Fodinicurvata sp. EGI_FJ10296: one gene and its partner. The protein of the gene in region 1 interacts with the protein of each later gene in a pairwise test. Links are inferred from orthologs where the notes say so. Each region holds a gene or a part of one and is shown on either strand. Other genes may lie near its edges.

The links.
Region 2: the proteins of nusG (region 1) and rho interact in binary tests that used the Escherichia coli proteins (3 or more experiments, as listed by UniProt). The link is inferred for Fodinicurvata sp. EGI_FJ10296 from one-to-one orthologs.

The regions. Positions count from the first base shown.
Region 1 is NZ_JBFCVL010000007.1:137,831-145,977, forward strand. Bases 975-3,706 are described here. They hold nusG (transcription termination/antitermination protein NusG), read right to left. Parts: upstream 2,740-3,706; coding sequence 2,209-2,739; downstream 975-2,208. Other genes in these bases: rplA (50S ribosomal protein L1), read right to left, coding at 975-1,676; rplK (50S ribosomal protein L11), read right to left, coding at 1,680-2,111; secE (preprotein translocase subunit SecE), read right to left, coding at 2,742-2,939; tuf (elongation factor Tu), read right to left, coding at 3,287-3,706. Also shown: rplL (50S ribosomal protein L7/L12), read right to left, coding at 1-54; rplJ (50S ribosomal protein L10), read right to left, coding at 106-624; more of rplA, read right to left, coding at 960-974; more of tuf, read right to left, coding at 3,707-4,480; 23S rRNA (guanosine(2251)-2'-O)-methyltransferase RlmB, read left to right, coding at 5,231-6,043; ABZ728_RS16545 (hypothetical protein), read left to right, coding at 7,800-8,147. UniProt on the Escherichia coli protein: Part of the processive rRNA transcription and antitermination complex (rrnTAC). The complex forms an RNA-chaperone ring around the RNA exit tunnel of RNA polymerase (RNAP).
Region 2 is NZ_JBFCVL010000001.1:428,259-445,243, reverse strand. Bases 2,665-5,562 are described here. They hold rho (transcription termination factor Rho), read left to right. Parts: upstream 2,665-3,434; coding sequence 3,435-4,691; downstream 4,692-5,562. Other genes in these bases: ABZ728_RS01985 (thioredoxin domain-containing protein), read right to left, coding at 5,277-5,562; ABZ728_RS01990 (methylated-DNA--[protein]-cysteine S-methyltransferase), read right to left, coding at 4,759-5,280; ABZ728_RS02000 (J domain-containing protein), read right to left, coding at 2,665-3,048. In the rest of the region: ABZ728_RS02015 (pyruvate, water dikinase regulatory protein), read right to left, coding at 1-99; hemE (uroporphyrinogen decarboxylase), read left to right, coding at 719-1,831; protoporphyrinogen oxidase HemJ, read left to right, coding at 1,880-2,314; more of ABZ728_RS02000, read right to left, coding at 2,359-2,664; more of ABZ728_RS01985, read right to left, coding at 5,563-7,304; ABZ728_RS01980 (DUF6489 family protein), read left to right, coding at 7,414-7,737; tRNA uridine-5-carboxymethylaminomethyl(34) synthesis GTPase MnmE, read left to right, coding at 7,754-9,112; tRNA uridine-5-carboxymethylaminomethyl(34) synthesis enzyme MnmG, read left to right, coding at 9,199-11,208; 16S rRNA (guanine(527)-N(7))-methyltransferase RsmG, read left to right, coding at 11,205-11,957; ABZ728_RS01960 (ParA family protein), read left to right, coding at 12,008-12,844; ABZ728_RS01955 (ParB/RepB/Spo0J family partition protein), read left to right, coding at 12,844-13,863; holA (DNA polymerase III subunit delta), read right to left, coding at 13,920-14,996; LPS assembly lipoprotein LptE, read right to left, coding at 15,029-15,610; leuS (leucine--tRNA ligase), read right to left, coding at 15,594-16,985. UniProt on the Escherichia coli protein: Facilitates transcription termination by a mechanism that involves Rho binding to the nascent RNA, activation of Rho's RNA-dependent ATPase activity, and release of the mRNA from the DNA template.

The DNA of each region.
Region 1 (8,147 bases):
TTCGATGACGGTAAGGGCGGAAAGCTCGTCTGCGAGCTTGTCCAGATCTGCCATTTTATTGAACTCCTGACTTGAACGTTTTCATCGTCTGCAACGGTGCCTTTATCAGGCCGCCTGGTCCTTGTCGGCATACGCTTTGAGCACCCGGGCCATCTGGCCACCCGGCGCCTGCAGCACACCCGCAATGCGGGTCGCCGGCGTCTGAATCACGCCCACGATCTTGCCCCGCAGCTCGTCGAGTGACGGCAGCTTGGCAAGGGCAATGATTTCATCGGCATTGAGCTTCTGAGATCCCATGGCCCCGCCGAGAACTTTCAGCTTCGTATTCTTCTCCGAATAGCCGACAGCCACACGGGCTGCAGCAACCGGATCGGAAGACACCGCTATTGCGGTGGGACCGTTAAAGAGATCCGCCAAATGCTCAAATGGCGTACCGTCAAGGGCGATCTTGGCGAGCCTGTTCTTGGTCACCGTAAACGAGGCGCCCGCCTCGCGCATCTGGCCTCGGAGAGCCGTAACTTCCGCTACGGTAAGACCCGTCTGATGGGTCACCACCACAAGATGGGCGGCTCCGAAAGCCTCGTGCAACGCGGCGACCTTCTCTTCCTTTTGTGGACGTCTCACGGATCGCCTCCGTTGTTCGACTGCCGACCGAAACGAATCCGGGTCGGCGCCGCACATTACACCTCGGTTTCATCCCGCTGCCTGGGCCCCGAAGCGCCACAAGATCCGGGATCAAACCACACCGTCCTGCCCTAGAAGTTCAAGTCACGTTGTCCAATTCAACCCTGGGGTCAATGCGAACATGGTTCTCAAACTCCCGTCTGTGCAGGATTTGCGGCCAAAATATGACCCACCTGCAGTCTCGGACAGGAAATCGCGCCATTTCATCTCATCGAGACGATTGGACGCGACCCTTTCACCCGCTAAACGCGGGCCAATCGACTCCGACCGTCGCTCTATGCAGCCGCCGAAGTGGATTCCGTTGCCACCGTTCCGACATCGATCCGAATTCCGGGACCCATGGTCGACGCCAGGACGAGCTTCTTCAGATATGTGCCTTTCGCGCCCGACGGCTTGGCGCGAAATATCGCTTCGACGATCGCCTTGACGTTGGCCGCCAGCGCCGCCTCGTCGAAGCTGATCTTGCCGATCCCGGCATGCACAACACCTGCGCGTTCTGCACGAAATTCGACCGCTCCGCCCTTTGCCGCGGCAATAGCACCGGCAACATCGGCTGTTACGGTGCCGAGCTTCGGGTTCGGCATCAGGCCGCGTGGGCCCAAAATCTTACCCAGCCGACCGACGACCGGCATCATGTCAGGTGTGGCGATAACCCGATCGAAATCAAGCCGTCCGCCCTGGATTTCCTGTGCCAATTCTTCCGCACCGACGACTTCTGCTCCGGCCGCGGTCGCTGCCTCTGCCTTCTCGGCCCGTGCGAAGACGGCAACCCGAACTGTCTTGCCGGTACCACTGGGAAGCTGGACCATTCCACGCACCATCTGGTCGGCGTGGCGAGGATCGATGCCCAGATTCATGGCAATCTCGACCGTCTCGTCGAATTTGACGGTCGACCGCTCCTTGAGCATCTTTATCGCCGCATCCAGAGGATATGTCTGGTCGGGATCGACGCCCTTACGAACGCTGCGCAAACGCTTGCTTAGCTTAGCCATTCCTCAGCCCTCCACCACATCAATGCCCATGGAGCGGCATGATCCGCGGACCATCCGTACCGCCGCGTCGAGATCGAAAGCGTTGAGGTCGACCATCTTGGCCTCGGCAATTTCCTGCGCCTGAGACACCGTGATCGTCCCGACCTTCGACTTGTTCGGCGTCGGGCTTCCCTTGGGGATGCCGGCAGCCTTCTTGATCAGGTAACCAGCCGGAGGAGTCTTCGTAACGAACGTAAATGTACGGTCACCGAAAGCCGTGATGACGACCGGGATTGGCATACCTTTTTCAAGATGCTGCGTCGCGGCGTTGAAGGCCTTGCAGAACTCCATAATATTCAGGCCACGCTGACCGAGCGCAGGACCAATAGGCGGCGACGGATTGGCCGCGCCGGCTGGAACTTCCAGCTTGATGTAACCGACAATCTTTTTTGCCATTACTGCTTCCCTTTTTTGTTATCCGGGCGGACGGCCCGGAAGTCGGAAAGATGCGGTACGGCCATGGCAAGCCTTCCGCAGCGAAACTGGTCGAGCGTCAGAGCTTCTCAACCTGCGTGTACTCCAACTCAACCGGGGTCGCCCGGCCAAATATCGAGACAGCGACTTTTAGGCGTGCACGCTCTTCATCGACTTCTTCTACATAGCCTGTAAAGGAGGTAAACGGCCCATCCGTAACGCGTACCTGCTCACCGACTTCGAATGTTATCGATGGCTTCGGCCGCTCAAGACCATCCTTTACCTGCTTGAGAATACGATCGGCCTCGGCGTCGCTGATCGGCGCAGGTTTGCCGCGCGCGCCAAGAATGCCCGCAACCTTGTTCGTATTCTTCACCAAATTCCACGATTCGTCGGTCAAGTCCATGCGGACGAGAACATAGCCGGGGAAAAACTTGCGCTCCGCGTTGACCTTCTGGCCTCGCCGCATTTCGACCACCTCTTCGGTCGGCACCGAGATTTGCTCGAAGAGGTCGGTCATCCCTTTCTTCTCAGCCTGCTCCTGGATCGCTTCGGCCACACGTTTTTCCGAGCCCGAATAGGCCTGCACGACATACCACCGCATCGCCATGGTCAGCCCCCGACGCCAAGTATGAATTGGATCGCCACTGCCGACACCTGGTCAACGACGAGGAAAAATAGCGCCATGATCGTAACGAATACGAAGACCATTGCCGTCGTGATTCCGGTCTCCTTACGCGTCGGCCACGTAACTTTGGAAACCTCTTGCCGGACCTGGCGAACATACTCAGCGGGATTGGTTCTTGCCATGGCGTGGTAAAGGCTTTCAATACAGCACAAAGGCCGGCCCGTCAGTGACGCGCCGACCGCTTGATCAGTTTCCGTCTTAGTCCCGGATGGCAGGAGTGGAGGGACTCGAACCCCCAGCCCCCGGTTTTGGAGACCGGTGCTCTACCAATTGAGCTACACTCCTCCGAGACATCAGCCGGAACGCAAACCATGCATCATCGCGGTGATGGCGGGAACGGCCGGCCCGACAGGTCCCCGTACATTTCGATCCGAACCTGGACAGGGGCGGGTTTTAGCCGAACCGAAACAGCGATGCAACAGGAAACGCTCCACCCGGTTGCACCGTTGTTTCGCTCACCTCTGGTCGCTTATTCGACGATCGAAGCGACGACGCCGGCGCCAACGGTACGGCCACCTTCGCGGATTGCGAACCGAAGGCCTTCATCCATCGCGATCGGCGCGATCAGTGTCACTTCCATCGACACATTGTCCCCCGGCATGACCATCTCCGTGCCTTCCGGAAGGGTCACGCTGCCCGTCACGTCCGTCGTTCGGAAATAGAATTGCGGCCGGTAATTCGAGAAAAACGGCGTGTGGCGACCGCCCTCTTCCTTGGTCAGAATGTACGCTTCGGCCTTGAACTTCGTGTGCGGCGTGATCGAGCCCGGCTTCGCCAGCACCTGGCCACGCTCGACATCTTCACGCTTCGTCCCGCGAAGCAGTGCGCCGATGTTGTCCCCCGCCTCGCCGCTGTCCAGCAGCTTGCGGAACATCTCAACGCCGGTGCAAACCGTCTTGACCGTCTTGTGAAGGCCGACAATCTCGACCTCTTCACCCACCTTGACGATCCCGCGCTCCACACGCCCCGTCACGACCGTGCCACGGCCCGAAATCGAAAACACGTCTTCGATCGGCATCAGGAACGGCAGGTCCTTCGGACGCTCAGGCGTCGGTATATACGCGTCGACCTGCTTCATCAGCTCAAGAATGGCTTCCTTGCCAAGCTTGTCGTCCGTGCCCTCGATCGCCGCCAGCGCCGAACCCTTCACGATCGGAATATCGTCGCCTGGGAAATCATACGAACTCAGCAACTCGCGGATTTCCATCTCCACAAGCTCAAGCAGCTCTTCGTCATCCACCTGGTCGCATTTGTTCATGAACACCACCAGACCGGGAACGCCAACCTGGCGTGCCAGAAGGATGTGCTCACGGGTCTGCGGCATCGGGCCGTCCGCCGCCGAAACCACCAGAATCGCACCGTCCATCTGCGCCGCACCCGTGATCATGTTCTTCACGTAGTCGGCGTGGCCAGGACAGTCCACATGCGCATAGTGACGCGCATCCGTCTCGTATTCCACATGCGCCGTCGAAATCGTGATCCCGCGCGCCTTCTCTTCGGGCGCCTTGTCGATCGCGTCATACGCCAGATAACTGCCGGAACCGGATGACTCGAACAAAACCTTCGTGATCGCCGCCGTCAGCGTCGTCTTGCCGTGGTCAACGTGACCGATCGTTCCTATGTTCGCGTGCGGCTTCGTACGCTCAAACTTTGCCTTGGCCATTTCCGGAGATCCTGTGGTTTATCTGCCCGTTTGGGGGCGTCCGACTGACAATAACGCGGTTCCCGGTGGAGCGGGTGAGGGGAATCGAACCCCCGTATTCAGCTTGGAAGGCTGCTGCTCTACCATTGAGCTACACCCGCATAGCCGGAACGACTTTTTAACCGGTCGGAATAACACGCGAGCAGTAACCGATACCATAGCACGACGTCCGGTACTATGGCGTCGCAAATTGGTGGAGGGGGTAGGATTCGAACCTACGAACACGTACGTGGGCAGATTTACAGTCTGCTGCCTTTGACCGCTCGGCCACCCCTCCGCAGGGCTACATTGTCACGCCCAGTCTTCCCGACCAGCCGGTGGATGCGGGAAGTAAATTTTTTGGCTTCGGCTGTCAACAGGTTATCGTCACCGGACGCAAATTCCGTGCATTCATTGACAAGCCTGCACATCTAGGGGGTCGACGATATTCTCGCCTCTGCCCCAATTCGCCAACAGGAGCCACCCTTGTCCCGTGATCGCAAGCCACAGAGACCGCCGCGGAAGACCGAGCGAGAAGGTCCGGGTCGAACCGCCGGAAAGCCACAGGAGGCATCGGCGGAAAGGAATGCCACCAAACGGGCCGGAAAAAGGCCGCCGAAACCGCTGGGACCGAAAACCGGCAGCAGATCCGGCCCCGCATCGCAGGACAGCTCCCGAAGTGGCCCGCGGCCCGGAGACGGACCGCGCGGCAGCGTTCGCCCGGGAAAGTCAATGTCTGTGGCGCCGGCTCCTGCAAAGGACCCACGGCCCCCGGTAGCGTCTCCGGAGCCCGTCGACGAAACCGCGATCTACGGCCACCACGCGGTAGCGGAGGCATGGACCAACCCGGGACGCAAGATCCGTCACCTGGTGGCGACCAGGGCAGCGCTGGACGCGTTGAACGATCAAATACAGGCGGCCTCGGCTGCCGGTCTCCGCCGCCCGGCGCCAGAGATTGTTCAGCGTGCAACAATCGATGCGCGCCTGCCGGAAGGGACTGTACACCAGGGTGTGCTGGCATCCGTCGATCCGCTGTCCACACCCACATTTGAGGCGATGCTGGAAAGGGCACGTGAACGGTTTACGCTGCTCATTGTTCTGGATCAGGTGACGGACCCGCACAACGTCGGCGCGATTCTCCGTACGGCCGCCGCCTTTGGAGCCGCGGCCTTGATCATGACCGAACGGCATGCCCCGCCGGTCTCTGGGACCCTGGCAAAAATCGCCAGCGGCGCCGTGGAGCATGTCCCGATCATCCGCGTCACGAACATGGCCCGGACACTCACAGATCTGACTGATTCGGGCGTAGCGTCGCTGGGTCTGGCCGAAGAGGCCGAGCAAACGCTGGCAACCGTCGTGTCAGGGCTGCCCCACGGGCTTTCGACCGCACTGGTGTTGGGATCGGAGGGCGCGGGCCTGAGACGGCTGACACGCGAGAACTGCACCCATCTCGTCCGGCTGCCGACATCCGGTCCGATCGCCAGCCTCAACGTTTCGAACGCGGCGGCCGCGGCGCTGTATGAACTCGTCCGGAATATTGGATAGGGTCACTTGCATCGGACGCCGGTTGAATGTATTTCCGTTCGCGTGGACGCCGACTTAGCTCAGCTGGTAGAGCAACCGCCTTGTAAGCGGTAGGTCGTAGGTTCGAGTCCTACAGTCGGCACCACCGAATCCCCGCAAATCCGCCGTTTTTCGCATTGCCTGGCTGTGGCTTTCACAACCGCACATGGGAACAGACCGGCGTCGAAACGCACGTGATTCTCCGGTCCGTTACGAAAAGTTTTGACGCAAACCTCGACCGACCGCACATTCGATGGCCCGCATTGCGGCGAGTCGGGCACGGGTATTCCCGTTTTAAGGGCGGCGGCACCATGCCCCAAACCAATCCTGAGGACACGGGTTCGCCACCTCCCACCCGGTTATTGTTCAACATTTGCTCAGTCGAGCATCGACCAGATCACGAACCCCCGTCTCAATCAGGCCGAGCCGCCCGGCGTCTTGCTCCTGACAGCCGGAAACGACGTACAGCGTGACCGCCCGGAATTCGAAATCCCGGAAACCAACTCTTCGTTCCGCGCAAAACGTCATCTGGGGCAGCCCCCATGTAAATCACACCTGGGCGGAACCGGACGACTTCCCACTGGCATCCTGTCCCTGCCATGTCTGGATCGCATCCCAGACGGTGCGCATGTCCGTTACCCGAGAACGTCCGACCTTGCTCCGCGAGGGGGAAGTGTCGCTGAGTCTGAGGACGATGACGTCGCCAGCGACGTAAGCGCGACGGCGCTGCCCTATGTGGCGAGGCTTGACGGCTGATTGAAGCGCCATGGCATCAGGTCTTCGATGGCAGAGGGAGATGACGGTCGAGGATGGCGCGGAGCGTGGCGGCGATGTAGTCGACCGGGTTCACGTCGGATATCTTGCAGGTGGCTACCAGTGACGCGAGCATGGCCAGTTTTCGGCGCCGATCTCGTTGCCCGCGAAGAGCGCAATTTTCCTTGTAAGGGCTATCGGCCGGATCTGGCTCTCGACCGGGTTGGTATCCAGTTCGAGTGCGCCGTCATCCAGGAACCGGATCAGGCCGGACCAATGCGCCAGCGTGTAGCGGATATCCCCGACCAGCGCGCGATGGCCCGTGTCAGTTGTCTTTCATCCACGCCGGCGCCAACACGGATCACAACGTCGCCCACGACAATTTGAAGATCGGGCTTACCGCATGCCGCGGCCTTACCCGGAACGCCGTCTTCAAGGACCAACTCGGCGAGCATCGGCGAGGACGCCACACCCGGGCATCAGGCATTACGCCGCGATCCGCGCCCGTTCTGCCTTCGTGCGCTGATGCCGTCCGCTCGGCCCCTCGATCACTTCCAGCCGGGAGACCCCAACATCCACGGAGCCGTCCAAATGGACGCCCGTTTTGCCGTCTCGATCCAATTCCAACACTCCCGCAGCACATGTCCGCGCAAAATGGCAGGATCAGTCCGGAAATGGCAGGAGGTGGTCGGCATCGCGCTTACGTTTCTGTTCTAGAACGACATTTCCCAGATCATGTTTCAGAAAGCTGACAAGCCAAATGCCGTCGCCGGCTGCGGTGGTTCCGACAAATTGGTCTGCGAAGATTGGAAGATACCGCTTGAGTAGATTGTGCAGTTGTTCCCGCAACGTCCGAACAACTGGCACAAGATCGACAATCGCCCACTCACCGCTCTATGAGGGAAATTTACTATAGTTATACATCTAGAACGTGCAAATTTCTCCCAAACAACCTATAGTACGGTTCGAAATTTGGAGGAAGCGCATGGCACGGATCGAGATTCGAAGTGAGGATGACCTTTTCGGCGCGATCGAGCGGGTCCGAACTACGCAGACTACCAAAGCACCCGACGTGGAGTTTCTCGGTTGGCCGAAATTCGAGATTACAATTCGCGGTGAGAGCTTTGATGGCGGTGTGCCGACTCGAATCATGCCCGCCCTCATGAATCTACAAAAGCAGATCAATAGAACCTACTCGATAATACAATACGGTGAAGAAAAACCATTAATCAGACACGAAAAAAGGAAGACAGAACTTGTCGTACGTTTTGAAAATGGCTCGACAAAATTTACGGCTGATTTAACGCATGTACTCAACACTATTGTCCAGCAG
Region 2 (16,985 bases), on another replicon or contig:
CGCGCGCGCCACGCTCTGAATCGTCTCTCCGGTCGCGTCGGAGACCAGATGAACATGGAAAATCCGGCCGTCTTCTGTCTCTTCGATGGGCGCCATCATAATACGATCCTGCTCCCTTTGGTCGTCGCGCCTTGGCCTGCCGGTTGCCGGCGGTCATCTGCGATTCGTCGGCAGAACGGGCTCGCCGGTCCTGCAAAGTCTGTTGATAACTGATGGATAGCCGGTGCGCCATGTTCCAGGTGTTTTTCCATCCCCATTTCCGGCAACCGTCTACAGCGGTTGCGCAGCAAGCAGTCCCCATGAGGGCGAATTTTCGGGGCCCGTCGGGGGAAGTCGGCGGCCATTCGGATTATTCACAGCTTTATCCCCAGAGTGTGGGTAACTCCGGCGCCGATTCGCGCGGCAAAATTTCACGAGTCGCCAAATTCGTCCCCATGGCATTGAAATCGGCCCTCTTGCCTGTGGGCAACCTTGTGGACAATTTCAGTCGCGGCGGGAATTCATGTTATCCACAGCCATCCACCACCACTACCACCACCTAATTAAAAACCTAACTTTAAGATGCAGTTCCCGGCCTTATATGGGATAAGCCCGCAGGCCGATCTGCCGGGGCCATTTTCGAGCGGCTCGATGGTCCGGAGCGCGTCTGCAACACCTCCGACGGGGACCATCCCCGAGAAGACCCGGCACCGACCCAGTAACGACGATGAGTGGAACGATGGGCAACACCATGGACGAGCCACATTCAGGCGCGACCCGAGCAGGTTTCGACGAGCAATCGGCGGCAGAGACCGCGAGAGCGTCGAAAAGGCTGCTGAGAGTGCTGGACGGCAAAGCAGTCGACCGGCCCCCGTTCTGGTTCATGCGTCAAGCCGGCCGTTACCTGCCTGAATACCGAAAGGTCCGTGAGCAAGCCGGCAGCTTTCTGGATCTTTGTTACGATCCGCAAAAAGCCTGCGAAGTCACGCTCCAGCCGTTGCGGCGCTACGGGATGGATGCGGCAATTCTCTTTTCCGACATCCTGGTCATCCCCCACGCATTGGGCCAGGATGTTACCTTCGTGACAGGTGAAGGACCCAAACTTGCACCGGTAAGATCGGCGGCAGACCTGGCCTTGCTTTCGGGCGATCGGATCGAGACACACCTGGCGCCGGTATTCGAGACCATCGATCGTGTTGCCGGCAATCTGCCCGTGGAAACGGCCTTGATCGGTTTCGCGGGTGCGCCCTGGACAGTCGCGACCTACATGGTCGAAGGCGGCAGTTCGAAGGATTTCGCAACGATCAAGGCATGGTCATATCGAGATCCTGAGGCCATGAACGCCCTCATGGATCTTCTTGTCGACGCAACCGCGCGCTACTTGTGCCGCCAGATTGATGCTGGCGCCCATGTCATTCAGCTTTTCGATACCTGGGCCGGCGCGCTATCTGAAGAAGGTCTGGAACAATGGGTCATCGAGCCGACAAGAAGGCTGGTCCAGCGCCTTCACGCCCATCGTGCCGACATCCCGGTCATCGGCTTTCCAAGACAGATTGGTGCGCAACTGGCCAACTATGTCGAACGTACTGGTGTGTCGGCCGTATCGCTGGATACCGGTGTCGATCTCGACACAGCATCAGCGCTGCAGCGAAGCACGATCATTCAGGGAAACCTCGACCCCGTGCTTCTGACCGTAGGCGGAGACCCGATGCTGCAAGCCGCGAGACGACGGCTGGCGCAACTCGGCCATGGCGGTTACATCTTCAATCTCGGGCACGGAATCACCCCGGCCGCGTCGCCCGATGCGGTTGAAGCCTTAAGTGCATTGATCCGGGAATGGCCATCACGCTAGAAGGTCGACCGGAGACCTGTCGGACATTGCCATACCGAAAGCGGATCCATGACAGATTACTATTCCTGGGTGTTAGTCCTGCATGTGCTATCGCTCATTGCGTGGATGGCCGGCATGTTCTATCTGCCGCGGCTCTACGTTTATCATGCCGATGCCAAGCAGGGGTCGGAACTTTCCGAGACGTTCAAGATCATGGAACGCCGATTGCTTCGCGGTATTATCAATCCGGCGATGATCGCGACCTGGCTATTCGGTCTTTGGTTGTTGGCGTTGCAGCCGGGATGGCTGGAGCAAGGCTGGCTGCACCTGAAGCTGGCTGCCGTCGTCGCGTTGACGGTGATGCATGTATTCTTTGCTCGGTGGCGCAAGGATTTCGAGGGCGACCGAAATGCCCGGCCGGCCCGGTTCTATCGGATTGCCAACGAAGTTCCGACCGTCCTGCTGATTATCATCGTCATATCGGTGATCGTGAAGCCGTTCTGACCGGTTTCCCTGATTATCGCTGTTGCTAATTCCCGGCCGCATCCTCATTCGGCCGCTTCGCGGCGGCGAAGATCGCCTTCCATGAGTCGTGAGGCATCGATCAGCTGAGTCATCCGCAAGGTATCGCCGGTTTCCTTGTCGGGATGATAAATCTGGCTCAGCATCCGGAAACGGGCTTTAACGATCCTCCGGTTGAGCCGCATGCCCGGCGGCAGACCCAGAACATACCGGGCATCGGAGACGGTTCTGACGCCGTCGGGTAGCGGATCGAAGGTCATCAACGATACAAGCGCGCGCATTTCCTCGGCATGCTCACGTGCATCGTCAATTTCGCTACGGCCCCGTGCACGATCCCGGACGGGATCGGTTGTATCGTCGTTATCCGCCGATCCGGTGCTGTCGGATTCTGACAACGCCCGTTCACCGGCATCCAGCGCCAGCAGCAATGCGAGAGCTCGGCGAATGTAGACGTCTGATAATCCGTCCTTGAGCCGAAGTTGAAGCCGCGGCTTGCGGCGGAGAACCCGTCCGGCGCGCGGCCCCGATTTGAGCAGGATGACATCGCGGTCATCGGGTCCGGCGTCTCCGGGATCGGGAACCGAATCCGGATCGAGATGTTCATGCAGAACGAGGACCGCAGTTACGAGATCACTTGCAGTGACGGCCTTGCGCACCGCCAAAGCTAGGACGGCGTCGCGGAAACCGGCGCTGCAGGTAACGATGTAGGATTTCATGCGGTCCTTCTGATTCACTGTCTTTGGACGTTTCGGCGGGATGATACAGTATCGGCCCCGGAACGACAGAGATGCCTTTCTTGCCCATTCCTGTCGCCTGATAGGGAAAAAATCTCTGCCAGGATCGAAAAAGTTTCAGGAGGTCATGGTGATCATTTGACTTGCAACGCAGGTTCGGTTACCCATCTGAAAGGCGGGAGTCGAAGTCCGACGATACGGACTGACTCTCGTTCATCTCCACCTCCGATATCGGTCCGGGTCTGTAATCGTCCTTACGGGACGTTCCCTCCTCCGCCTTCGGCTGTCTTTTCAGGCATCTTCCACTTCACCTGACGTCCGCACACAGTCGTCGTGCGATTGCCGTCACTCCCGTTACGGGCTCATCAATGCATCTACAAGACCTCAAGGATAAATCTCCGGCGGATCTTCTGGCATATGCCGAAGAGTTGGAGATCGAGAACGCGAGCAACCTGCGCAAGCAGGACATGATGTTTGCGATCCTGAAACAGTTGGCCGAGAACGATATTGCGATCTTCGGCTCGGGCGTTCTGGAAGTCCTCCCGGACGGCTTTGGATTTCTACGGTCGCCGGAAGCCAACTATCTTCCGGGTCCCGACGATATCTATGTTTCGCCCAATCAGGTACGGCGTTTCGCTCTGCGAACCGGCGATACCGTCGAAGGGCAGATCCGGTCGCCCAAGGATGGCGAACGGTATTTCGCGCTGGTCAAGGTCAACCAGATCAACTTCGAGGATCCGGACCGGGTCCGGCATCGGATCAACTTCGATAATCTTACGCCCCTGTATCCGGAAACCCGACTTCGGATGGAGGTCGAAAATCCGACATCCAAGGATCTGACCGCGAGGATCATGGAGTTGGTGGCACCGATCGGCAAGGGACAGCGGGCCCTGATCGTCGCGCCACCCCGGACCGGCAAGACGATGATGCTGCAGACGGTGGCGAATTCCATCGCGGCCAATCATCCCGAAGCGTATCTCATCGTACTTCTGATCGATGAGCGGCCCGAGGAAGTGACGGATATGGACCGGTCGGTGAAGGGTGAGGTGATTTCTTCGACCTTCGACGAGCCAGCGGCGCGCCATGTCCAGGTCGCCGAGATGGTCATCGAAAAGGCGAAGCGGCTGGTCGAACACAAGAAGGATGTCGTGATTCTTCTTGATTCGATCACCCGGCTCGCTCGTGCCTATAACACGGTCGTCCCGTCGTCCGGCAAGGTTCTCACGGGCGGCGTCGATGCGAACGCACTTCAGCGGCCGAAACGGTTCTTCGGTGCTGCTCGCAATATCGAGGAAGGCGGCAGTCTGTCGATCATTGCGACGGCGCTTGTCGAGACCGGCAGCCGCATGGATGAAGTGATTTTCGAAGAGTTCAAGGGCACCGGCAACTCCGAACTCATCCTCGATCGGAAGATCGCCGACCGGAGGATATTCCCGGCGATCGATATAACGCGGTCGGGAACGCGAAAGGAAGAGCTGTTGGTATCCAAAGGCGAACTGTCGAAGATGTGGGTCCTGCGCCGCATCCTTCAGCCAATGGGGCCGAACGATGCGATGGAGTTCCTTCTCGACAAGCTCCGACATACCAAGAACAACGCCGACTTCTTCGAGAGTATGAACCAGTAGCGTCTATGTTGGCCGGCGCCGTTTCACGTGAAACGGCGCGCCGGCAATCGGCTCGACGGTTTATCGATCAGAGGCCTCTTCGCTCGTGGGCGAGGAGGTCTTTTTTTGTCCTCAGTCCCTCCCCGCCGCTGTAGCCGCCAAGGCCTGTTGTGGCGACAACCCGGTGACATGGCACGATGATCGGAATCCGATTGCGGCCGCAGCCCGTACCAACGGCCCGTGGGCTGCTGGATATCTCACGGGCGAGCCCGGCATAACTGGCGGTTTCGCCATACGGGATATTTAGCATGGCGGCACGCAGCCGCGCCTGGAATACCGTTCGGGGGTTCGCGAGTGGTATGGCGAATCGGCGAAGCTGACCATCGAAGTAGGCCTTCAACTGTGCCTGAACATCTGCCAGGACCGGCGGCAGACGATCCGGCGACATCAGCTGTTTGTCCCCGGGATTATTGTCCGCATCGGCTGAACCGTCAGTTTCGCCGATCGTTATGCCGGAAAGCACCCACGCTTCGCCCTCCCTAGCTGCGTTAATACGCAGGATCCCGATTGGAGATGGGCACATCAATTCCATGCTGACTTCCACGATCATGGGCCGTCAGGTTTCAGGTCCGCGGGATTCGTCACTGGTGGATAGCACATCATTCCCTGACATCGATACGCCGTTGCTTGGCCCTGAACCCGTGTCTTTCCCGCTGCCGGGTGGGATTCCGGCAGATTGGAGGTGTCGGAGACGGTTACCACCATGCGTCTTGGATCCGCGACGTTGCGTGCGGCCTCTCCAAGAGCTTCCGTCGCCGGATCTCCATTCTCTCCAACGATGATCACGGTTTCAGCATTGTAAAGGTGATCGATCCCGGCGAGGTAGCTGGCAAGCGGGAAAATATTTCGTTGAAGCGCACCACCGAAGGCCCGGATGATGCCTTCGGCCCGGTCGGCAAAGCGTTGCTCGCCGGTCAAGTGGTACAAGCGGGCCAGGCCAATGAGAAGGCTGCCATTGCCGGACGGCTCCGCATTGTCGTGAATACTCTTCGTTCGCACGATCAGGGCTTCGGCATCGTCGGCCGTCAGAAAATAGCCGCCGGCATCGCGATCGGCGAACCGCTCTTCGGTCGTGTCGGCCCAACCGACAGCGAGCTGAAGGTACTTCGACTGCCCTGTCGCCATGAACAGAGCCAGCGCAGCCTGGATCATCGCCGCATAGTCGGTCAGCATTCCGATTTGATGACGCCGGCCATCACGCCAGGCGTGGAAAAGCCGATCGCCGTCGCCAAGTGCGTCGACAACCGCATTAAATGCTCTGGCGGCCCTGGCGGTCCAGTCCGGCTGGTTCATGGTGGCGCCGCAACGCGCCAGCGCCGCGATGGTCAGTCCGTTCCAGTCGGCCAGAACCTTGTCATCCAAAGCGGGTCGGACGCGCTTCGATCGGGCCTGGAACATCAGTGTCATCGGCTGGGTAAGTGCCTGCTCGACCGAAGGTTCGGGCAGACCGTCGGCGTGGCGGCGATTAAGGATGGTCACACCCTCCCAATTCCCCTCCGGCGTGATGTCATAAGTTTTCTCCAGCAAGGCCATGGTCTCGGGCTCGACCGCGTCATCCAGGGCCTCGCGGATCTGCTTCTGCGTCCAGATGTAGAACCGCCCCTCCTCCCCTTCGCTGTCCGCGTCCAGGCTGGCGGCGAACGCACCGTTGGACAGAGTCATCTCGCGGTCGAGCCACGCGACGGTTTCGTGGATACGGTGCGAGAACAGCGGATCGTCGGTCGCCAGCCATTGCATCAGCAGAAGGTCGAGAAGCTGGGCGTTGTCGTAGAGCATCTTCTCGAAATGTGGCACGAGCCACTGGTCATCGACGGAATATCGGGAGAAGCCGCCGCCCAGATGGTCGTAAATGCCGCCCTGGCACATTCGCCGCACCGCCAGTTCGACGGTGGCGGCAAGCGCCGGTGAACCTGTCCGCCGGGCGGCGTGCCAGATCAGCGTGAGCACACTGACCTGCGGGAACTTCGGTGCGCCCTTTATGCCGCCATGGACCGGGTCCATTTCCGCGGCCAATTGTTCGGCTGCCTGGTCGATGATGGCCGGATCGACGGCCTCGACGGACTCGCTCTCGCTGAGCCGCGCTAGAGCCGTACGCAGCGCGTCCACGTTGCCGGCAACCTTGTCCGGGTCCTGGTGGTACACCTGCGACACCAGTTTCAGGACTTCGGCAAATCCGGGACGGCCGAATTTTGGCACGGACGGGAAATAGGTTCCGCCCCAGAACGGGTGGCCGTCCGGCGTCAGGAACATGGTCAGCGGCCATCCGCCGGGCTGACCGGTCATGACGAGGGCGTTCATGTAGATCTGATCGATGTCCGGCCGCTCTTCCCGATCGACCTTGATGTTGACGAAAAGCTGGTTCATGACCTCTGCAATGGCGGGATCCTCGAAGCTCTCATGGGCCATGACGTGGCACCAGTGACAGGCGGCATAGCCGATCGACAGCAGGATCGGCTTGTTCTCCGCTTTCGCCGTTGCCAGCGCCTCACTGCCCCACGGATACCAGTGTACCGGATTGTCGGCATGCTGGAGCAAATACGGGCTTGCGCTGTCCGCCAGACGATTCTGCGTCATCGGTACCCCAATGGCTGGTGCTTCGGATTCGGGATGGTGGCGAAATCGCGGACGATTTCCTTTATCCTGTCGCGTGAACTTTAGGTGATTCCTTTGACGGGAGCAGTCAATGAATATCCGCATCGACATAGAATGCACACCCGAGGAAGCCCGCACTTTTCTCGGGCTGCCCGAAATCAAGCCATTGCAGGATGCGATGATCGAACAGATGCGCCAGCAGATCCCCGCTTCCATGACCGCCATGGATCCCGAGACGCTGATGAAGACCTGGATGCCGATGTCCCTTCAGGGTCTGGAACAGATGAATCGGGCCGTATGGGATGCCATGAACCAGAGCGCGCGTTCCGGCAGCGGGTCACGGCAAACCAGCGATGACGAGAAGCCTGAAAGCGACGGAACGACGGCCGGCGGCAAGAAGTCGGGCCGACGATAGGGACCGAACACAGCTGATGTCACGAGACACAATTTTCGCCCTCTCCACGGTGCCGGGAAGATCCGGTGTGGCGGTCATCCGCATTTCGGGTCCTGAGGCACGTGGCGCCCTGGCAGCGCTGACCCCGGGCGATCCGGTACCGGCCGATCGGCGGGCCAGACTTCGACAATTGAAGGATCCTGAATTCGGCCCCGGATTCGGTGACGTCATCGACCAGGCTCTGGTGCTGGGGTTTGCGGGGCCACGGAGTTTTTCCGGCGAGGATATGGTCGAGATCCATTGCCATGGAGGACGGGCCGTGGTCGATCGGCTGTTGTCTGTATTAAGCCGGATGCCGGGATTGCGCCCGGCCGAGCCCGGTGAATTCACGCGGCGGGCGTTCGACAATGGTAAGCTCGATCTGACGGAGGTCGAGGGTCTGGCCGATCTGATCGACGCGGAAACCGCGGCCCAGCACCGTCAGGCCCTGCGGCAGATGGACGGTGCGCTGGGTCGGCTCTACGACGGTTGGCGGCAAACTCTGTCGCGTGCGTTGGCCTATGCCGAGGCCGATCTGGATTTCCCGGACGAGGATTTGCCCGAAGGGATCACCGATACGATCGCACCAACTCTGGCCGGAATCGGATCGAGTATCCGTGCCCATCTTGCGGATGCAAGGCGCGGAGAACGCGTTCGGTCGGGGCTGGAGATTGCCGTCCTGGGGCGCCCGAACGCCGGGAAGTCCAGTCTCGTCAATCTGCTGGCGCAACGGGATGCGGCGATTGTCTCGGCGGTCGCCGGGACGACCCGGGACGTGGTCGAGGTCCATCTGGATCTTGGCGGATACGCCGTTGTCGTTGCCGATACCGCAGGAATGCGAGAGATCGGTGACGAAGTCGAATTGGAAGGGGTCCGCCGGGCACGCTTGCGCGCCGATAGCGCCGATCTGCGGGTCCTGGTGGTCGATGCCGCCGATCTCGACGCCGCTGGCGGCCTCCCCGACGATCTGGCGGAACTGTGTTCAAGAGACACTGTGGTAGCGGTCAACAAGATCGATCGGCTGGTGGGACCCGTCACACTGTCGGCGATTGAAGGCCCCGCAATCGGCGTGTCCGCTGTCAGCGGAGCGGGCATTTCGGATTTGGTGGAGATGTTGGTGTCGATGGTTCGCGACCGCCTGAGCGGTGACGGCGGCCCGCCGCTGACACGGGCCAGACACCGCGATGCGTTGGCCGAGTGTGCCGATGCCCTTGACCGGGCCATGGCGGCCCCGTTACCAGAACTGGCAGCAGAGGATGTGCGTCTGGCGGTTCGTGCGCTGGGGCGCGTTACCGGTCGCGTCGATGTCGAGGATATCCTCGACATCGTGTTCCGCGATTTCTGCATTGGAAAATAGGGGTCATCGTTTCACGTGAAACGATGACCGACAGAAGCTTTACCAGGATGACCACCATGACCGGACCTTCGCATGCATTGACGTGCATGTCTTCCCGATCCGATGCCGGCAGAGCGCAGGACGGCGAAGCCGAACGCTATGATGTCCTCGTGGTTGGCGGCGGGCACGCAGGCACCGAGGCGGCCGCCGCTGCGGCACGATTGGGCGCGCGGACGGCACTGATAACCCACCGTCTCGACACGATCGGGGCGATGTCGTGCAATCCGGCGATCGGCGGGCTCGGTAAGGGACATCTGGTCCGGGAAATCGACGCCCTGGACGGCATCATGGGCAAGGCGATCGACCGCGCCGGTATCCAGTTCAGGATGTTGAACCAGCGTAAGGGTCCTGCGGTGCGCGGGCCTCGGGCACAGGCGGATCGGGAGCTGTACAAGCAAGCGGTCCGGGCTCTGCTGGGCGAACAGGACGGACTGTCACTGATCGCCGGTGAAGTGGCCGATCTTATCGTCGAATCGTCGGCCGAGGCGAATGGGACGGTCAAAGGGGTGCTGCTGCGGGACGGACGCCGGTTGCTGTCCGAGGCCGTCGTCCTGACAACCGGCACGTTCCTGAATGGTCTGATTCATATTGGCGAAGAAAAAATTCCGGCGGGACGTGTCGGTGAGGCCCCTTCGGTTGGTTTGTCAGCCCGTTTATCGCAGGCGGGCGTGCCTCTTGGCCGATTGAAGACGGGCACGCCTGCAAGACTCGATGGTCGAACAATCGACTGGGATCGTCTGGAAGTGCAGCCGGGCGATGACCCGCCGACGCCCTTCTCGTATATGACCGATCGAATCACGACCCGACAAGTCCCGTGTCATATCACCCATACAACCCGCGAGACACACGCGCTCATCCAGGCGAACCTTCACCGCTCGCCGATCTATGGCGGCGCTATCGACAGCACTGGGCCTCGCTATTGTCCGAGTATCGAAGACAAGGTCGTGCGCTTCGCGGACAAGGAACGTCACCAGATATTTCTGGAGCCGGAGGGGCTGGACGATCACACCGTCTATCCCAACGGTATTTCGACCTCCCTGCCCAAGGATGTCCAGGACGCTCTGATTGCGACCATTCCGGGGTTGGAGCGAGCGCGGATCCTGCAGCATGGATATGCGATCGAATATGACTATGTCGATCCGCGATCGCTGACACCGGCTTTGGCGCTGCGCCACCTTCCCGGCCTTTTCCTGGCTGGACAGATCAACGGGACGACAGGATACGAGGAAGCCGGTGCGCAGGGACTGATCGCCGGCCTCAATGCTGCACTTCGATCGGGCGCCGCAGGCGGCACCGGCGCCGAAGAAGGTCCGACGTTCAGCATTGACCGAAGCCAGGGATATATCGGCGTTCTTGTCGATGACCTGATCCGGTACGGGGCGCCGGAACCGTACCGGATGTTCACCTCTCGCGCCGAGTACAGATTGATTCTCCGCGCGGATAATGCCGACCAGCGGCTTACCGGCCTGGGCGCGGCGATCGGATGTGTCGGAGCCGCGCGGCGCGAACGCTACGATACGAAGATGACAATGCTGACCGATGCTCGCTCACGCGTGGAAACGCTTTCGCTCACGCCTCAGGAGGCTCGGCGCCATGGGCTGGCGGTGAATCATGACGGTGTTCGTCGGTCTGCGTATGATTTGCTGCGTTACGAAGAAATTACGATCGACCGACTGGCCGCAATCTGGCCGGGACTCGGTGCCTTGCCGGCGGATGTGGCAGAGCAGATCGAGATCGACGGTCGGTATGCCGGATACCTTCAGCGGCAGAGTGCGGATATTCGTGCCTTTCAGCGTGATGAAACGCTGCAGCTTCCGGCATCGCTGGACTATGCGCACATCGGGGGCCTTTCCAATGAAGTTCGAGAGAAGCTGGAAAAAACGCGGCCGGCGACGCTCGGCGCTGCAGGACGAATTCCGGGGGTGACGCCGGCTGCACTCATTCTTTTGCTGCAGCATGTCAGAAGGGTTCGGGCAGCCGGGTCTGAAGGCACCGAAGCTGAAGTCCCTGATGCCGCCTCCCCCAATTCCTGTCCCAAATCACGGCTGAGCGCATGACCAACGAGAAAGCAACCGGCGGATCGACGGCGGCTGCCGGAACCGCCCCCCTCGATATCGGGCCTGCAGAGTTCCAGGCATGGACGGGTGTTTCACGTGAAACGCTCGATCGACTGAAAGTCTACGCCGACCTGCTCATCGAGTGGCAGCGCCGGTTAAACCTGATCGGCGCGACGACCCAGCCCATTCTCTGGCAGCGACATATGCTCGATTCGGCCCAACTCTATCCACTGTTGCCGGCAGAATGTCGCGTGCTGGTCGATCTTGGCGCCGGTGCCGGCTTTCCCGGGCTGGTCCTCGCCGCGATGGGCGTGGCCGAGGTGCATCTTGTAGAAGCCGACAGTCGGAAATCGGCTTTCCTTCGCGAGGCGGCGCAGGCCATGGCCGTGAACGTCAGCATTCACACCCAACGTATCGAGGCCATGGAGCCGTTTCCCGCCGATGTCATCACGGCCCGAGCCCTTGCAGCGCTTTCGGTATTGGTGGACATGAGTCAGCCGTTCACGCATAAAGGGACGGTAATGGCGTTTCCCAAGGGGCGGAATGGTCTGCGGGAAGTCGCGGAAGCGAAAGAGTCCTGGACACGCAAGGGCTGGACACCGGATGTCCGGACGGTTTCCAGCGTGACCGATGCTTCCGCTGCAATCATCCTGATGACCGGCCTGCCCGCGGCGTTCGATGATGCTGATACGCAGGACAAGCGGCCAGCAGCGCCAACGCCGGAGTCGGTCGAAACCCGCAAGCGGTAAAGGAAAGCAACGTGTCGGCCAAATTTATCCAGGACCTTCCCAGCCGGGACATGCCGAACATCGATGGTGCAGTCGTCGCCGAAAAGGACGCCGATGAACGCGGCGGCCGGACTGCGCGCATCCTCGCAATCGCCAATCAGAAGGGCGGTGTCGGCAAGACGACCACGGCGATCAATCTGGGCACAGCGCTGGCCGCCGCTGGCAAGCAGGTTCTCATCATTGATCTGGACCCGCAGGGCAATGCGTCGACAGGCTTGGGTATTCCTCGGGCTAATCGTGGCAAGGGGTCCTACCAGCTGATCCATGGCGAAGCGACCGTCCAGGACGTCACATTGCCCTCTACGGTCCCGGGATTATGGCTGACGCCGTCGGCTGTCGATCTGAGCGGTGCGGAGGTGGAACTCGTGACGGCGCCGCGGCGAGAGTATTATCTGCGCAGCGCGATCCGAAAAGCACCGCCTGATGTCGATTACGTCCTGATTGACTGCCCCCCTGCCCTGGGCTTGCTGACGTTGAACGCCTTGGTCGCGGCCGATGCGGTTCTGGTACCGTTGCAGTGCGAGTTTTATGCGTTGGAAGGGCTTAGCCATTTGATGCGGACGATAGACCGGGTCAAGAAGGCCTACAACCCGTCGCTGGAAATGCAGGGCATGGTTCTGACCATGTTCGACCGCCGCAACAATCTGTCGGATTTAGTCGCACAGGATGTCCGGGAGCATTTCGGCGCCCGCGTCTTCACAACGGTCATACCGCGCAATGTCCGGGTGTCAGAGGCGCCGAGCCACGGCAAGCCGGTGCTCCTCTATGACGTCAACTGTGCCGGCTCAAAAGCCTATATCCACCTTGCCGGGGAACTTCTGAAACGCGACAGCCGGGTGCCTGCGTAATGTCTACTCCTCCCTCCAGACGGCGGCCGAGTCTCGGCCGCGGTCTCGATGCCCTTTTTGCCGACGACGACGACCTTGCGCCGGTAGCCGTGTCCGACGACAACGCCGACGGCACCGGGGATAGCCCGGTCACCCAGCGGCGGGGCGGCGCGACCTTGCCAATCGAAAGTCTGGTGCCCAACCCCTACCAGCCGCGCACCCGCTTCGATGAGGACGAACTGAACGGCCTGGCCGACTCCATCCGCCAGCAAGGCGTTCTGTCGCCTGTGATCGTGCGCGAAGACCCCGACGAAGCCGGCCGCTATCAGATTGTTGCGGGCGAACGCCGCTGGCGCGCGGCACAACTGGCCCAACTGCACGATATACCGGTCATTGTCCGGTCGCTGACCGATGCGGATATTGCCCAGATTGCGTTGCTGGAGAATGTCCAGCGCCAGGATCTTGATGCCGTCGAGGAAGGCGCGGGCTATCGCTGCCTGATCGACCAATTCGGCTATACCCAGGACGGACTTGGCCGAATGCTCGGCAAGAGCCGCAGTCATATCGCCAATACGCTGCGCTTGCTCGATCTGCCCGATGACGTGCTCACCTTGTTGAAGGAGCGGGCGCTGTCGGCCGGTCATGCCCGTGCGCTGCTGTCGCACCCCGACCAAGTTGCAGCGGCGAGGGTCGTGATCGATGAAGGCCTGACGGTCCGTCAGACGGAAGCCCTGGTCAAGGAAGCCCTGGCGCCTGTGGGTGAAAGCGGTGGCGATGACGCGCAAACGGGTGTTCCTGGCGACGATGTCGGCGCTTCAAGCCCGGACGCCGCGGCATTGTCCGGGGCCGCTTTGCGGAACAATGGCCAAAGATCCAAAGACGCCGATACCCTGGCCCTGGAACATGATTTGACCTCGGCCCTCGGACTCAGGGTGTCAATTGATGGCGACAAGTCCGGAGAATCGGGCCGGCTGACGATCCACTATTCCTCGTTCGACCAGCTCGACGATGTTATCCGTCGGATTAGGGGCGGCGGTTGATCGTCCTCGTGCCCGGCTGACAAGCGGGGCCGTGGGGGTTGCACGTCAGGGCCGGTTTATCGTCCCGGACGGCCGGACAATCGAGCAATCTGGAACAATGTCCGTTCGGCCAGCGAGACGTCAGGTATCCCGGTTGATTTGCACTGGATTTCTGCTTCCAGCAGGCGGTCCAGGGCCGACCGGAGCGAGGCTGAGCCCCAGCGGCCAACCTGGCTGATTACCCTGTCCCTGTGCTTCCAGAAAACGGGCGGCTTGATTTCCGCGACTGCCTTTGCAGCCGGCATCCCGGATTCCCGAGCATCGACGGCCGGAACCAGTTTGAGCAAATGGCGCTGTGCGGCCCGCAGGATCCCGACAGTCGTGGCGCCCTGTTCCAGACTTGCGTGGAAGGTTCGCCCGACGATGGCAATCGCGCCGTCAGCAACGGCCAATGCCAGATCGTCCAGCGACCGTTCAGCGGAATCGCCGACACATTGACGAACATCGTCCGCTGTAGCGTGGCGGCTCTCCGCCGTCGAGCCGGCTTCGCTCACGGGCTCGTCCAGATACAGCGCGATTTTCTCGATTTGCCGGCGGGCGACGGCCCTGTCGGATCCGATGGCATCCAACAGCACCTGATGCGCCTCGGTGTCGAGCATCAGACCATTCGCCCGAGCGGTTTCGGTGATGAAGCCACCCATAGCCGCGTTGTCGAGCGGATAACAGCCGATGGCAGCTACGCTGCTGCCGCTGGCCTCTGCTGCTTTCCGCAGCGCGGAGGATGGCTTCAGGTCACCGGCTTCGATCACCACCAGAACCTCGCCCGGCGCCGATGTCGCAAGATCGGCCAGGGCCGCCGCGACGGCTTCGGGGGCCTCGGTCAGTCGAACGACACGTTTGCCACCCAGCAGCGATGGACTGCGGGCCTCGTCGACCAGGCGGGCAGGATCGCCCTTCAGATCTCCCGCACGCAGGTTGACGATTGCGAGGCCTGTGTCCACCTTGTCCGGGCCGCTGCCTAGAAAAGCTTTGATGGCAGCAGATCCGCGGTCCGAGACGAGTCCGGCATCAGGGCCATAGAGGACGACGACAACGGTCTCTTGCGGCAGTCGGGACAGGTAGGCGTCGGCCTTGTTCGGTTGGATCTTAGCCAAGGCGCGCTCGCTTTCTGGCGCATGGGGAGCCGTTAAGGCGTCGGCTCTGCCGCGCGATTGGCCTGAACGGCGCTGAAATGCGTCGCCAGGGCGATGCGAATATCTTCAGCGGTCTGAACCAGAGCCCGTTCGCGCGCGTCCCGTTCCGCGCTCAGCGTTGCAAACTCGTCGTTCTGGCGGTTGTAGCTGGTGATCGTGCGCAGACTGCCGCTTGTCCCCTCGCCGCCGTCGAGAGAGGACAGCGTATACTGAGCCGCCATCGTGAGGTTTCTACGCGTTCCGCTGCGCCCGTCCTGAACCGCCAGATTCGCTTGCGATTCGGTCAATGTGACATTGAGGCGGTATCCGGGATCGACAGGGCGGCCGCGTGGATTGAGCATGCGGATGAGATAGGTCCGCAATTGCTGGCCTTCGCGCTCGGCGATCACCGAGACATCAATGGCTGCGAGCTCTTCTTCGGCGCCCGCACCGCCGAGTGTTCCGTAAACCGGCCTGAATCCGCAGCCGGCCAGAGCCGAAAGCCCGGCCAGCGCCATTCCGGCCTGCAACAGCTGCCGGCGGCTGACCGACGCCTGAGCTGGCGCCCGTTCCGCCGTGCTACGACGCGACGACATTGACGATCCTGTTCGGCACCACGATGACCTTTCGGATGGTTTTCCCATCAATGGCTTTTCGGACGGCGGACTCGGCCAACGCGGCGCTTTCCGCGGCCTCCTTCTCGACATCGCGCGGCAGATCCAGGGTCGCCCGGAGCTTTCCGTTGACCTGAATGCCCATTGTGACCGTGTCCTCGACGGTAAGGGCCGGATCGGCTTTCGGCCAGGGGGTGTCGATGACCAACGCGGAGCCATCCAGATGGGTCCACAGTTCGTCGGCGAGATGGGGCATGATCGGCCCCAGCATCAGAACAGTGGCCTCCAGGGCCTCTCGCAGGGCCCATGCCTCGCCCTCGCCGGTTCCCGGCAGGTCCGCGATGGCGTTGGTCAGTTCCCGCAGGCGGGCGACGGCACGGTTAAGCCGGAAGCCCTCGATGTCCTCGGTCACGCCGGCAATCGTGCGGTGGACAAAGCCGCGCAGGGCCCGGCCCCCGTCTGACATGGCCTGAGGCGCAGGCGTTCCCGCCTTGGGCAGTGGGCACTGCGGTTCGGTAACCAGCCGCCACAGGCGGCTGACATAGCGCCACGCCCCCTCGATGCCGCCGGATGTCCACTCCAGATCGCGTTCGGGCGGGCTGTCGGACAGCAGCAGCAGCCGCGCGGTGTCGGCGCCATAGGTCTCGACCACCGCTTCCAGGCCGACGACATTCTTCTTCGACTTGGACATCTTCTCCAGACGTCCCCGGACGACCGGTGTGCCGTCAGTTATCTTTACGAGCTGTCCGTCCCGTGTCTCGACCTCTTCCGGGTACAGCCAGGCGCCGGTACGGTCCCGGTAGGTCTCGTGACAGACCATCCCCTGGGTCATCAGGCCGGAAAACGGTTCCGTCGCCGACAGGTAGCCGCAATCGCGCAGCGCACGGGTGAAGAACCGCGAGTAAAGCAGGTGCAGAACGGCATGCTCGATACCACCGATATATTGATCGACCGGCATCCAGTAATCGACTGCCGCGCGATCCAGCGGCTGGTCAGAGGCCGGGCTGCAGAACCGGGCGAAATACCACGAGCTTTCGAAGAAAGTATCGAAGGTATCGGTCTCGCGGACCGCCGGCTGGCCCGTCTCCGGACAGGTGGTATATTTCCAGGTCGGGTGGTTTTCGAGCGGATTGCCGGGTTGGCTGAGATCGATATCCCGGGGCAACTCCACGGGAAGCTGATCTTCCGGCACCGGGACCATTGTCCCGTCCTCGCGATACATGACCGGGATCGGGCAGCCCCAGTATCGCTGGCGCGAGACGCCCCAATCCCGCAGGCGATAACGCGTGGATCCGGTTCCGCTGCCTTGTGCCTCCAGCGCTTCGATGACAATGCGTTTCGCAGCGGCGACATCGAG